One region of the Lysinibacillus sp. NPDC096382 genome, then DNA from elsewhere that is predicted to be linked to it. Evidence: riboswitches for the same ligand, from Rfam matches in the RefSeq annotation. Region 1 holds a riboswitch; the other holds the start of a gene.
The links. Region 1 has a riboswitch for thiamine pyrophosphate ahead of tenI (thiazole tautomerase TenI). Riboswitches for the same ligand answer to the same signal wherever they lie in the genome.
Positions count from the first base shown of each region.

Region 1 (7,623 bases):
GGTTCTGAAGAGCTTCCCCGGATTTTAGAAGCTCTTCATTCTATGGATAGGACTGTCTTGCAGCAACAATTCAAGCCAGCAATTTTTAGAGCCAAACAGATTTATCCGGATATTTGGGCGGACGATGAAGCCGTGGAGCTTTTCGCAGAACTTATAGCGGAACTCGATCAATTAATCCATTTTTATGAACAAAGCCTTGCCCGGGGGCATGACATATTAATCAGCATTTATTAAAACCGCATCAATCTTAAACTGTACCCTATCGAGAGATCTACTCGATAGGGTACAGTTGGAGATACGAAAGGGTTTATTATATATCCTACCAAAGCGGTACAAGATAGGGGGAAAATGGAGTTGCTACGCGGTGCTTATGAAGGTAAATTTCAAAAGCAGTATATAAAAAGAAAACCCGAACTATTAGGAAACATTAAATGCATTTCGTCATGTAGTTCGGGTTTTTCAACAGCTAAAAACTTTTTGTCCAGCCTCATTCAAATTTTTATCCTAAATAGCGATGATACAGTGTTTTCGCTTCTGCAATATCTTTTGTTCCGTGGATTAAAACTCGCCCGTCTTTAAAAATAACCAAACGGTGATCATCGACAGTATAAGATAACAGATAAGGGTTGCGCTGAACATTTCCGCCTTGCTGCAAAAAAACTTTTTCCAGTTTGGCTAAATCCTGTTCTTCTTGCGCGGAAGGCCGGATTTGAACAGAATCTCTTCCGCATAGTATAGCTGTTTTTGTTTGATTTTCAAAGGATAGGTAGGGATATGTCCGATTGTTCCCGCATGATGGGCAATCATCTTTTTTCATCTTATCCACTTTTATTGCACTATATTGGTTTTTCCAAAGATCAAAAGATAGTAATTTATTCCGCAATGCTGCTGTATCATCCACTAATATTTTTAAAGCTTCACTTATCTGATGGGCAGTAACCATTTGCACGGTAGGACCGATGATTCCCGCGGTATCGCACGTTAAACCTCCGATAGGAACTGTTTCCAATAAACATGAAAGACAAGGGTTTTTTTCAGGAATGATCGTATATGTAATACCATAGCTCCCCACACATGCGCCATAGATCCAGGGTACTGAGTATTTTTGCGAGACATCATTCATCATCATTCTTGTTTCAAAGTTATCGGTCGCATCAATCATGAGATCGGCCTGTTTTGCCCATTCTTCTAGCTCAAACACTGACGCATCCGCTACTATTGCTTCGACCGTTACAGTTGAATTGATGGCCTCCAGGCGTTTTTTTGCTGCAATCGCTTTAGGCATCCTGTTTTTTGCATCATCTTCAGCGTATAGCTGTTGACGCTGCAGGTTTGACCATTCCACATAATCTCGGTCCACAATCGTCAGTTTACCTATTCCCGCGCGGACTAGTGCTTCGGCATTTGTTGTTCCCAGCGCTCCAGCTCCAACAATCAATGCATGTTTAGCTGAAATTTTTTGCTGTCCGGATTCCCCAATCGGTGCAAATAATTGCTGTCGTGAATAGCGATCATTCATCCAATACTCATCCCTTCCAAAGGACTGCTCGCTGTGGCATAGCGTTTCTTCGGAATTCTACCAGCTTCAAAGCCAAGGCGTCCGGCCTCAATAGCAAGTTTCATAGCTTTTGCCATCTTGATAGGGTCTTTTGCGGCAGATACAGCTGTGTTTAATAAAATTCCATCAGCACCCAGTTCCATTGCCATTGCTGCATCAGCAGGAGAGCCGATACCAGCATCGACAATAACGGGCACCGTTGCTTGTTCAATGATAAAACTCAAGTTAAGCGGGTTAATGATTCCCCGTCCGGAACCAATCGGTGAGGCTCCTGGCATTACGGCATGGCAGCCTAATTCCTGTAGCTTTCTGGCTAAAACAACATCATCTGATGTGTACGGAAGAACAATAAACCCTTCCTTTATTAATTCTTCTGTTGCTTTTAACGTTTCAATAGGGTCAGGAAGCAATGTTTTGTCACATCCAATAACCTCTACTTTAATCATATCGCAAAGGCCGGATGCTTTCGCAAGCTTTGCAATGCGGACGGCCTCGACTGCGTTTTTGGCTCCTGCTGTATTTGGCAATAAAGTATATTTTTTAGTATCAAGCTTTTCTAAAAAATTTGGCTGGTTCGCTTCAAAGATATTCATTCTCCGAACGGCAAATGTCAGGACTTCTGCCTTCGATTCAGCAATAGCCTGCTTTTGGATATCAAAATTAGGGTATTTTCCTGTTCCAAGCAGCAAACGGGATTGAAATGAATAAGGACCTATTTTTAACATAATTATCCGCCTCCAACAAAATGTACAATTTCAATGCGATCCCGGTCAGAGAGCCGGGTTTCCAGATGATCAACTTTGTTTAGAATCTCTCCATTTACCTCAATTACAACTACTTTATCTAGCAGTTTGTAATATTCGAGCAGATCCGAAACGTACACAATTTCCTCTGACAACTTCAAATTTTCTCCATTTAGTATTACTTCCAAGATCTGTCCTCCTAACTAAGCAATATTTGAGATCGATCAATGCGAAACGCAGAAAGAAACTGCTCATCTTCCACTTGACCTGTAAGCAACTGGGCTGTGAGTTTGCCAGTAAGTGGGCTTAATAGAATTCCGTTTCGATAGTGTCCGGTAGCTACAAATAGCCCCTTAATATTAGGATGCTCGCCAATATAGGGAATCCCATCATCTGTCTGCGGCCTTAATCCTGCCCACACCCGTTCCCACGGGGCATCTTTCAGCTGGGGAATCAGCTTAACGGCTTGTTCAATCAAGGTAGAAATTCCTCCAGCCGTTACTTGTTTATCAAACGTATTTTCCACGACTGTGGCCCCAATGTAAATTTCGCCATTCCGCTTAGGAACAAAATAACAGCGTTTATCTGAAAAAATCGACCTGTGAACGATTGGCTTATTCGGCTTTACAGAAAAACATTCTCCTTTCACAGGATAAACGGTCATGTTGATCCCCGTATTTTTCATTAAATCGGCAGCCCAGGCGCCGGTAGCGACAACGACCTGTTCACAATAGACGGCTCCCGCTGATGTGTATACTCCTTTGACAACACCGTTTTCATAGATAAAAGAAAGGACCTCTGTATTTTCGCGGATTGCTGTACCAAAATGCTCTGCTGCTTTTGCGAAGGCAAGTGATAATTTTGCAGGCTGAACATGGCCGTCATTTGGAAGGAACATAGCACCGACAACAGTTGGTGCTAATGCAGGCTCCATTTCTCTTACTTGTGTTGCATCGAGCCATTGGATGCCGGAATCCCAGTTCTGCTGGAACAATACCTGACTTTTTAACTCTGAAGCTAATTCTTCCGTTTCTGCAATTTTTAACATGCCTTTATTCACAAATTCGATATCGATCCCCGTATATTCTAGTAATTCGTTGGTGATGGAGGGGAACATCGCCTGGCTTTTTAATGCCAATTGGAAAAATGGACCGTCGTGTTCAATTTCCGCTTGTGCTGCCAGCATACCTGCTGCTGCACTGGAGGCTTCGCAGGCCAAAGTTCCTTTTTCAAGAATGACGACTTTTTTTCCTAGTTTAGAAAGTTGATAGGCAATGGAAGAGCCATTAATTCCTCCCCCGATAATGGCAACATCAAATGTATTTTTCACTCAACACATCTCCATTTTAACTTCTTTTTGGTAGCCTTTTATTGCAGCTAATGGATCATCGGCGTTTAAAACGCCCGACAGCATAGCAATACCGTCGGCCCCGCTGTTTATCACCTGTTTAGTATTTTCAGGAGCAATACCGCCGATTGCAATAACAGGAATATCTAGTGAACCAGTAAGCTTTTTTAATTCCTCTAAACCCCTTGGTTCCAATCCTGGTTTTGATTGGGTAGAAAAAATATGACCATATATCACATAGTCGGCTCCCAAGCGTTGAACCTTTTTTCCTTCTTCGACCGAGTGAATGGAGCAACCAACCGTCAATTGTGGAAAGTTGGTTTTAATCATAGATGCATCCAAACTATGATAGGCTAGTTGGACTCCTTTGGCACCTGTAATAACGGCAACATCCACCCGGTCATTGATGATTATTTTGGATAACGGAACGCCAACTCGGGAAAGCAGGTTGACTGCTTCATATAATTCTTTTGCCGTCATTTGTTTTTCACGCAAATGGATAGCGTCGGCATATGGATGGATGTCTGCTAAGATTTCACTTAGTTGTTCCATTGGCATTTTTCCATTAGAAATGAGATGAATCGCTTTTGATAATAGGTTAATTGGGGTCACCTCTTTAAGACTTATCCGCCTTCCAAATGTAGGATGCAAAAAAGCCACTTTCTTTTTGGTAAAGAAAGTGGCTGGAGATGAAAAGGTCAAATTTCCGTATACCACTTCCCTACGCTGGTTAACCAAGTCAGGTTCATAGAGTCCCGAAGTCACACTTCAATCTCAGCCTTTACAAAGGCACCCCTAGCGGATAAGTTATTTATTTTATTCGATTTATTTTCAATATTAGCACTATTCATAAAGATGTCAATCATTAAGAACTAAAGTGAATAGATTACTAGGGGTTCCATTTAATGGGAAGTTTAGTCATGTTGAAGTTTTCTTTGATAAATTAGAAAGTATAGATTTCCAACAAGAAACTCGAAATTATTATTTTTTTTTAAAGGATTAGAAAAATTCGAGAAATTTTTGAAATGATATGGTTAGGATCAACTGAATTTTATCCTTCTTATGATGTACCAGAAACTTTGTATAAAGATACAATGTATAATAAATTTTACGAAAGAGAATGGAATGAAATAATACCGGAAAATCGTGAAGAACTTAATTTAATCAACGTTGATGAGTATTCTATGTTAATTGCTCTCATTAAATTAACTGATTCGGATCATCTTGATGTATTCTTCTTTATACTTGAGAAGAATATTGTATTTAGAGGAAATGGATTAGCATTTATCATTTATCGCGAACATAATCTTGATCTATTTGAAAAGATAGCTAATACCGAGAGACTCTCGCTGGATTAGGGTATGTATTAATTCAGATGTCACCATTATTTTTAGAGCTACTTAGAGCGATTGATAAGGTTGTTTAATAGAAAAAGACCACTCCGTGATGGGTGGTCATATTGTTTAAAAGGAGACCGACTTAACCGACTAAAACCGACCGAAGAAAGATTATTAAAGATTTTCTTTTACCTTTAATGATTTTTAAAGATAGTTAGCAAACAGCAAGATACTGATATATAAAGCTTTTGAGAATCAGTGATTTTATAAGAAAGGTCGGGTCATTCAACGATATGTTGAAAGTAGAATTGTTAGTTATTGTGGAAATTTAAAAGTAATCTTACGTTCTTTTTCATCCCAAATAAGGTGGGCATTAAAAGATTTCTCGCCTTTTTGAAATCCTTTTATCAAGTCTGTTTCACCAGCTGCCAAGAGTTTTTTTATATTCGATTGTGAAATAGTTTTTCTTAAAAGTTTCTTTGAAACCGAGAATTTACAATTAGCTGTTTTATAATTTGAACAGCCGTAAAAAGTGCCATGATCTATGATTGACCCTTCGCAAAGGATACATTTCCCAACAACTGTTTTTCTTTTATTATATTTTTTATTATACGGATTATTTGCAGTGATTTTATCGACTGCATTTTGATTAAATGCCCATTCCTTTTCACGCTTGTTAGCATCTGAAATCAATTTGTCAGCAAGCTTTTTTACTTGTTCCATAAATGCTGTAGGAGAAGCGTTGCCTTCACCTATTTCAGATAGTCGTTGCTCCCATTTGGCTGTCATGGAAGGGGACGTTAAGATACTTTCACCTAGTGCCTCAATGAGTAACATTCCTTTAGCCGTTGCGAAGACTTGGTTTTTCTTAACTTCGATATAGTTTCGATCTTTTAATGTACCAATAATTCCAGCGCGTGTAGCTTCAGTACCTAATCCTTCCGTTTTCGATAGGACCTTTTCTAATTCCGCATCTTCTAAATGTTTACCCGCTGTTTTCATTACGGTAATCAAATTTCCTTCAGAAAAACGATTTGGTGGCTGGGTTTCACCTTTTTTTACGTTCGCTTTCGCAACGATACCTTGCTCATTTTCATGTAATAGGGGGAGCAGTTCATCTTTGTCTGTAGGTGAGTTATCTTTAGAATGATAAATAACCTTACGCCAACCTTCTTCCATTAGCACTTTACCCTTAGAGATGAATTCTGCACGTTTATCAACAAGTGAATGAATCGTTGTGTAAGAAAATATGGCATTGTTGTAATGTGCTGCAATGACTTGTCTTGCAATTAAATCATAAATTTTTTCTTCTTCTGTACTTAGCTTTGCTACGTCTGGTATTTGCTCGGTAACAATAATTGCATGATGATCGGTTACTTTTTTTTCATTCACATATCTTTTATTATTCATAATTGAACTTGTCGGTGGCGGAAGAAGACTTTTGTATTTATCAATTTTACTTAAATGCTCTAGTATCTTTGGTAGTGTTTTTGCTTCTTCATTCGTTAAAAATTGTGAATCAGATCTTGGATAGGAAACAACGCCCTTTAAATAAAGTTTTTGCAAAATATCCAGCGTATTTTGTGGTGAGAATTTATAAGCTTTGTTTGCTGTAGCTTGTAATGCAGATAAGTTGAATAACAATGGAGGAGCATATTCCTTTGTTTCTCTTTTAATACTATTAATTTCTACTTTTTTATTGATACAGAAATTAGCAATAGCATTAGCTTGTCGTTCTTCTTGAACTCTTGAATTGTTATCTTTATGCCATTTCGCTTTTAACAATTTTCCATCAAAATTAAACTCTGTTTCCACTTCCCAAAATGGTTCTGATTTAAAATTCGCAATTTCATGCTCTCTCTTTACTATTAGTGCAAGTGTAGGTGTTTGTACACGACCAATTGAAAATACATCTTTCACGCCATTTCTTTTGAGGAGTACCGTGTATAATCTAGATGTATTAATGCCAATTAGCCAGTCTGCACATGAACGACTTAGTGCTTCAAAATAAATGTCGCGTGTCTTCTCTTCTGGTAGTAAATTTGCAAACCCATTTTTTACAGCGTTTTCTGTTAAAGATGATATCCAGAGACGTTTCATCGGTTTATTAACACCGCATACTCTTAAAATGGTACGGATAATCAATTCACCTTCACGTCCAGCATCACCACCAATAATGATTTCTTGAATGTCTGGTCTTTTTACTAAACTTTTAATCACATTAAATTGTTTATACTTTGACTTAGTCACTTTATATTCAAATCGATCTGGAATAATAGGTAAAGTTTCTAATGTCCATTTTTTCCATGTAGGATTATATTCTTCAGGGGCTTTCAGTTCACATAGATGTCCAATCGCCCATGTGATAAGTGCTCCACCTGGAAAGTATGTGTTTGGCTTAACTTCAAAAAAACCAGGTTTTTTTGTAAAAGAAAAGGGGGCAGCTAATTTTGCAGCCTGGTCTGGTTTTTCTGCAATTACTATTTTCATATGCTTTTCTCCTATTAATAATAATTACAACTTTATGTTTAATAATTATAAATGAATTTTAAGTATAACGGTTATATTAATAATTGTGTCCTATCTTTTATTAGGAAATCCAATTAGGTTGACTAATAATCTAGGCTTTTAGACATT
Region 1 covers NZ_JBIWFC010000007.1:202,447-210,069, reverse strand. The annotation lists gene ACIQZA_RS12760 (YfbM family protein) at 1-234, shown strand, start outside; gene ACIQZA_RS12755 (thiazole biosynthesis adenylyltransferase ThiF) at 500-1,519, opposite strand; gene ACIQZA_RS12750 (thiazole synthase) at 1,516-2,283, opposite strand; gene thiS (sulfur carrier protein ThiS) at 2,286-2,489, opposite strand; gene thiO (glycine oxidase ThiO) at 2,501-3,631, opposite strand; gene tenI (thiazole tautomerase TenI) at 3,632-4,351, opposite strand; TPP riboswitch at 4,351-4,456, opposite strand; gene ACIQZA_RS12730 (hypothetical protein) at 4,675-5,007, shown strand; gene ACIQZA_RS12725 (DNA topoisomerase III) at 5,302-7,476, opposite strand.

Region 2 (7,623 bases), on a different contig from region 1:
TTGCTTATGATTGCACCATTTTCCAAGCTCATCACCATAATATAGGGTTGATATTCGTTCTGACTAAGCACTTTTCGAAGGCGTTATCACAGAACGTGATACATTTAGTCTTCGTTCCTCTATTACTAATCCCCAATGAGTCACCCCGCCGGAACGAAGATCAATTTTATTCATTGTATACGTTATAATAAAATGTCATCCCAACTTTCGGGGCTTTTCTCCAATGAACTAACCATTAATCACCTCTATCCTCACAAAAATAAAAGCTGTCTCACCGTAATGAGACAGCTCAAGCCATTATTCTTCGTTATGTTTTTCCAGCTTTTCAGGTTCTGGTTTTTCCTCTAGAGGTACAGATTCAGTCTTTTGCTCTTTGATTGGCAAAGATGATTGTACAATATCTTTTTCAATATAAACTTTTTCATGAACGACTGTTGTATCCGCGAAAAAATCATGTAAACCTTGATTGTTTGGTAAAATGCCTACAAGAATATAAAGTGGCATGAAAATGCTGTTGATGATACGCCCTATCCAATCACGGAATAACACATCTGACCAAGTAAGCTTATCATGCTTTAATGACATAACACGTAATCCAAATATCATTTTCCCTAATGTTTGCCCAAAAAACTTCGTCATTAATACGAAATAACTGTAATAAAGAATAGCGGATATAATCGAAATCGGTGCATACCATACAGACTCAGATAATGACCAATCCATTAAATAAAAAATTGGGTTAACGAGAATTCCAACTATAGCTGTAATAACGAATCCATCTAATAAAAATGCCCAAAAACGTATCCAAAAGCCTGCCGTTTTTAACGCATAATTTTTATTCGTAGTTGGTTTATCTATTAGGAACGTATTCTCCATAGAGGGTGAACCTTGCATAACAATATCATTGTTTGTCATTGTACTCCCTCCTTAGTTTTCGCCATATAAGTACATCATTTTTGGTGCTTTATAATCTGCCATAATTTTCATCAACATTTTTTCCTCTGCTGAAGGGCCAAACATTGATCCAATCTTCATCCCAACATATGATGGCCAACCACCCGTCTCATATGAATACTCAAATAATTCTGCGTCCTCTAAACTAAAGTCTTTACGCATTGCAGTAATTGCTGCTTCCTCATCGCCAATCTCATCTACTAAGCCCGCTTCAAGAGCCTTCTTACCACTAAGAATTCGACCATCGGCAACTTTTTTCACATTAGCTTCAGACATATTACGACCTTTTGCCACAATATGAACGAATTCCTGATAAGTTTCATTAATCATGTCTTGCATCATAGCACGCTCTTCCGGTGTCACTTCACGCATTGGGCTAAGCATATCTTTATGTTCACCAGATTTAAACGTTTCATATTTAATACCAACTTTTTCTGCTAACGCCTGATAATTAATAGATTGCATAATGACACCAATCGAACCTGTAATTGTATCACGTTGCGCAAATATTTTATCTGCAGGGGCTGAAATATAATAACCACCTGAAGCTGCCATCGAATCCATAGTTACATAGATTGGAATTTGTCTCTCTTCTTTAATTTCCATGAGTTTTTTATAGATTTCAGCTGATTCCTTTACTCCGCCACCTGGCGAATTAACACTTAAGACGATACCTTCCACAGTCTTATCACTTAAAATATTTTCTAATTGATCTAAGAAAAATTGATGATCATAAGAAACTGGTTCCCAAAACGAACTTGAGCCAACATCTTGAATCGTACCATCAACCTTTAAGTATGCAATACGTTTATCCATTTCGCCACTTTCTTTAACTTCTTCCATCACAGATAAATCGTTTCCCTCCACCAAGCTATCAAAATTACTAAAGAAATTCGATTTAAAAATTGCAAAAATTGTGTTGATCCCTAATGAAAACACTAATAGTACACCTGCAATTATTAAAGCGGTCCACCTTTTACCATTCATATCTTTCCGCCTCCTCATAACGTTATACGATTGATATCCAAATTTGTTTCATACTTATTGCAATAATATGCTTAGCACCATAACATGGGGTTGATCTCTTGCGAAAGTGCATCGTTATCACAGAATATGATACTTTTAACCTTTGTCTCCTCTACTCGGCTTACTCAGGTCTAAATCTATGACGTTTCCAATCCACTTAGAAACAAATTACACATTTTAACAAATTACATTTCCAAATTTTGGTAACTGACAAATACTATGCAAAAGCTTTAACCAATCTAACTTATTCAACCTATACTACATTATCTACTATAAAAAAAAAATCAAAGTTCATAAAAAAAGCAGGAACTTTGATTTTCGACATTATTTCCTAGGAAATCAACGATGATTACTATATTGGATTTTTTCTTGCTCACGTAATTCGACACGCCGAATTTTGCCTGATGCAGTCTTTGGTAGCTCAGTAACAAACTCAATAGCACGAGGATATTTATAAGGGGCAGTTAAAGTTTTTACATGGCTTTGTAGTTTTTTTATTAGCGTTTCATCACCAACTACTCCATCAGAGAGCACAACAAATGCCTTCACGAGATTTCCACGAATTTCATCCGGACTCGCGACTACGGCCGTTTCTTTTACTGCTGGATGCTTCAATAACGCATCTTCTACCTCAAATGGACCTATCGTATACCCAGACGAAATAATGACATCATCTCCACGTCCTTCAAACCAAAAATAGCCATCTTCATCTTTATATGCACGATCTCCTGTAATATACCATTCGCCCCTAAATTGTAAATTTGTACGTTCGGGATCGTTTAAATACTTCTTAAATAACGCGGGTGATTCACAGTGCACAGCAATATCTCCTACTTCTCCAATTACAGTAGGATTTCCAAAATCATTAATAATTTCAACCATATTACCTGGAGTAGGTCTACCCATTGAGCCCATTCTAGCCTCCATCCCTACCATTGTTCCAACAAGTAATGTATTCTCTGTTTGTCCATAACCATCTCGTACTTGTACATTAAAGACCTCGGAAAATACTTTTATCACTTCACTATTTAAAGGTTCACCGGCTGACACAGCCTGACGTATCGTACTTAAATTAAAGTCTTGCAAATTTTCAAGACCTGCCATAAATCTGTATTCGGTCGGTGTGCAACACAGAATATTAATATTGAATTTCTCAAGCAATGAAAGGTATGTTGCCGCATCGAAGTGACCTTTGTAAACAAATGCTGTCGCACCACTTCCTAATGTAGCAAGGAACGGACTCCATATCCATTTTTGCCAACCTGGTGCTGCGGTAGCCCAAACAATGTCACCTTCTTGTACACCTAACCAATTTGGAGCAGTAGTTCGCAAATGCGCATAACCCCAGCTATGTGTATGAACCGCTGCCTTTGGATTGCCTGTTGTACCACTCGTATATGCTAAAAATGCAATGTCTGTACTCTTAGTCGGTGTAGAACTTATGTAAGTCGTCGGTTGATGTTGCATTTTTTCAAGCAATGGCTGCCAAGGTTCATGTGCATGACCAATGACAAACTGTTGTATTTCTTGTAAACTTCCCACATTATCGAATTGTTCAATATAAGGTTCAAATGCAACAACGCCTTTTGCATTGGCATGATTGATTCGATATTCAATATCCTTAGTTCTTAGCATTTCTGAGCTGGGTATAATGGTTAAGCCTGCCTTTAAGGCAGCAATATAAACGATATACGCTTCAACTGATCTTGGCACCATGACCAAAATAACATCACCTTTTTTTAAACCTTGAGATGTAAATACATGTGCTGCCTGGTTTGCCTTTTCAAGTAAAGCTCGATATGTTAAATATTGAATTTCCTCATCTTCGTTATAAACTAATAATGCATTTTTAGTAGAATCCTGTGCATATTTTTCAATTTCATCTGAAATGTTATACCACTCTGGTGCGATTAAATCTTCTCTTTTCATGGCAAATGCCCCCTTTTGTACGCTCATTATAAAACTCAATTTTTATCATTTTCAATGGAATTCACTCCAATTCATTAAAGTCGTGACAACTATCATGCTCTGCTATATGGCATCAGTCACGTATTGGTACTATCCATTTCGACTTAGCATTAGTGCCGTTTTCGCAATGAAGAAAAAAACTATTGAACACGAATGAATAATATGGTACATTTTGGTCAACTAAAAGCATGATTGCAGGGGGACTCATTTAGAGTTGAGAAGGTAAAACCTGACCCTTTGAACCTGTTAGTTAATACTGACGTAGGGAGCAATTCACATCTATTTACTGATGAAAGGCTCTTTTACGTGTTTTTTTCTACACGAAAAAGAGCCTTTTTTGCACGCTTACGTCCATCCAACAAGGAGGACTAAAAATGTTATTTCATACTATCCGTAAACAAAATCCACTAATTCATTGCATTACTAATTATGTTGTAGCTAATTTCCAAGCAAATGGCTTATTAGCTATAGGCGCTTCACCAGTTATGGCAGATGACAGTCATGAAGTTGAAGAAATGGTCGCAATTGCCTCAGGCTTATTAATAAATATCGGTACCCTTAATGAGCGAATGAAAGAATCAATGTTACTTGCAGGAAAAACAGCAAATGCTCTTGGCATTCCCGTTGTTTTAGATCCTGTTGCTGCAGGTGCAACAACTTACCGGAAACAAACGGTACAACAATTACTCAAGGAAATAAATTTTGCTGCTATTCGTTGTAATGTCGGAGAGCTTGCAGCAATAGCCGATGTAGAATGGCAACAAAAAGGCGTAGATAGTGGTAGTGGTTCAATTTCTTTAGAAGTTGAGGCACAAAAAGTAGCTCAACTTTACAATTGTATTGTTATTGTGACCGGTGAAAAGGATTTTATTACTGATGGCGAACATCAGCAATGGGTTACAGGTGGAAATTCACAAATGACAGAAGTCACTGGAACAGGTTGCTTATTGAGTGCCATTTGTTGTGCTTCCTACCTCGTAGGAAATAAGCCATTTGACCAATTAATAGAAACATTATCGCTTTATAAAAAAGTGGCAGAGCAAGCTGCTTCTTCTACCCCATATATTGGCGATTTTCAAATTGCAGTATTGAACGAACTACACCGCCTCTCCAAGGGTGGTGAACAATGATGCATATTGTAACGACAATTGCTGGCTCTGATAGTGGTGGCGGTGCAGGGATACAGGCTGATTTAAAAACATTCCAGGAATTAAAGGTGTTTGGAACGTCTGTTATTACAGCTTTAACCGCCCAGAATACACTCGGGGTATCGGATGTCTTACCAATTGAAGTTAGTTTTGTCGAAAAACAACTCCAAGCGCTTGTCGAGGATTTTTCAATAAGTGCTATTAAAACCGGAATGCTGTTTTCCTCGGAAATTATTCAATCAATTGCACGGATTTTAACTGAAATAAATAGTCCGCTTATAGTAGATCCTGTCATGATTGCAAAAGGTGGCGAAAGCTTATTACAGCAAGAAGCAATTGAGGCATTACGCAGTTGTTTGCTACCTATAGCAACAGTGGTAACACCGAACATTCCAGAGGCAGAAACCCTTTCTGGAAGGAAAATCAATTCTTTAACAGATATTAAAGAAGCAGCTAAGGTCTTATTACAAATGGGCATTCAATGCGTCATTATTAAAGGCGGTCATTTAGAGGATAAATGTTATGCTACTGATTATGTATTTTTCCAAGATGGTCGGTCATTTTCCATGCAGTCCACTCGTATTGCAACCAAAAATACGCATGGTACAGGCTGTACGTTTTCCGCTGCATTAACTGCTTTTCTTGGTCGTGGACTAACTTTAGAAGATGCGATTGAGGAAGCTAAAAAATTTATTCAATTAGCAATAACTCATGATTTATCTATTGGTAATGGACATGGTCCTACCAATCATTTTGCTTATCAAAACTTGAAGAATTCCTGCGAGGTGATCATTCATGAAACATGACGATCTACAGCTATATTTTATAATGGGTACAAGTAATGTTTTCAAACACGAGCCATTAAACGTTTTAGAGAAAGCTCTGCAATCTGGAATTACGATGTTTCAATATCGTGAAAAAGGACCAAATACACTAACTGGGCAAGCCTATGAAGATTTTGCTCGTAAATGTCAAAAGCTCTGTCAACAATATCATGTTCCGTTTATCGTCAACGATGATGTCGAGCTGGCTATAAATCTTAGAGCAGACGGTGTTCATATTGGGCAAGAGGATTTTCCTGTGTCGATGGTGCGTAATAAAATTGGCAACATGATTTTAGGTGTTTCTGTTCATTCACAAGCTGAATTACAAACTGCTCTACAATATGGTGCTGATTATGTAGGAATTGGTCCGATTTTTTCAACCACTTCTAAAAGTGACGCCAATCCACCTAGTGGAACTAATTTTTTACAACAAGCTCGGATGCAATATCCGGATCTCCCTATCGTTGCAATTGGAGGCATAAACTGTTCAAATGCTCCTATGGTATTTAAAGCAGGTGCTGATGGGATAGCAGTTATTTCTGCAATTTGCCAAAGTGAGGATATTGCAAATACAGTCTCTACATTTAAATCATTTGTAGGATAAAGGTGAAACTTTTATTAGTTTTCACCAATCGGTTTTTTACGGGCAGTTAGCCTCACCTATTTCTTTGCTCTCATTGAATTGAAATAGGAACAACTCGCTTCTCTTTTGATACAGTCCGTTAATACAGGATAAAAATAAAAAATTTAAACAAACTAAAACCAGTGCCTTTTACGGTCACTGGTTTTAATTTTAATAATTGCTGATTATGCAATTATAGGTTGTTGTTTGGCATACCTTTTAATTGTGATTCTGCCATTTGTACAAGACGTTTAGTGATTTCACCGCCAACGGAACCGTTAGCACGAGCTGAAGCGTCAGCTCCTAATTGAACACCAAATTCTTGTGCAATTTCGTATTTCATTTGATCTAGAGCGTACTCTACACCAGGTACAGCAAGTTTGTTTGAACTGCGATTTGTTGAAGTCATGTCTCTCACCTCCTTGTGAATATAGAATGTGCGATATTAGATTTTTAATACGAAAATTTTATAGGTAAATTGTGCCTACGAAGGAAATGAACAAAAAAGCCGACTCAAGACTTCTGAGTCGGCTCGTTAGCTTATGAAATCGCAAGTTTCTTCTATAGAAGATCTGCAAATTTATCGGCTTCTTGCTCTTTTTTCGGGAATATATAGACTTCACGGTTTTTCACTGCTCGTTCGATTAGCTCATCAAAATCCGAGAAGCTTTCGTAATGCTCAACCTTTTCAAGCTTTGGCTTTGTTTTTGGACTTGCTGGAGTAAAAATTGTACAGCAGTCTTCAAATGGCTGGATAGACGTTTCGTATGTGCCTATTTTCTCTGCAATATCGATAATTTCTAATTTATCTGATGAGATTAATGGACGTAAAATCGGTGTGTTCGTTACGGCATTAATAGCTGTTAGACTTTCAAGAGTTTGACTTGCTACCTGTCCAAGACTTTCACCTGTAACAATTGCTAATGCACCAATTTCTTCTCGTACTTTGTCAGCAACTTTTAGCATCATACGACGAGTTGTTGTCATCGATACATTAGAAGGTACTTTTTCTTTAATAAGAACTTGGATTTCAGTGAAAGGAATAACATGTAAACGTATATTAGCGCCAAATTTCGTTAAT
Region 2 covers NZ_JBIWFC010000004.1:180,112-187,734, forward strand. The annotation lists gene ACIQZA_RS08770 (RDD family protein) at 298-915, opposite strand; gene sppA (signal peptide peptidase SppA) at 928-1,941, opposite strand; gene mbcS (acyl-CoA synthetase MbcS) at 2,320-3,909, opposite strand; TPP riboswitch at 4,135-4,233, shown strand; gene thiM (hydroxyethylthiazole kinase) at 4,323-5,078, shown strand; gene thiD (bifunctional hydroxymethylpyrimidine kinase/phosphomethylpyrimidine kinase) at 5,078-5,902, shown strand; gene thiE (thiamine phosphate synthase) at 5,892-6,524, shown strand; gene ACIQZA_RS08800 (alpha/beta-type small acid-soluble spore protein) at 6,736-6,951, opposite strand; gene thiI (tRNA uracil 4-sulfurtransferase ThiI) at 7,104-7,623, opposite strand, start outside.
Region 2: linked by a shared signal. The riboswitch ahead of thiM (hydroxyethylthiazole kinase) and the one ahead of tenI (thiazole tautomerase TenI) in region 1 are both predicted to bind thiamine pyrophosphate.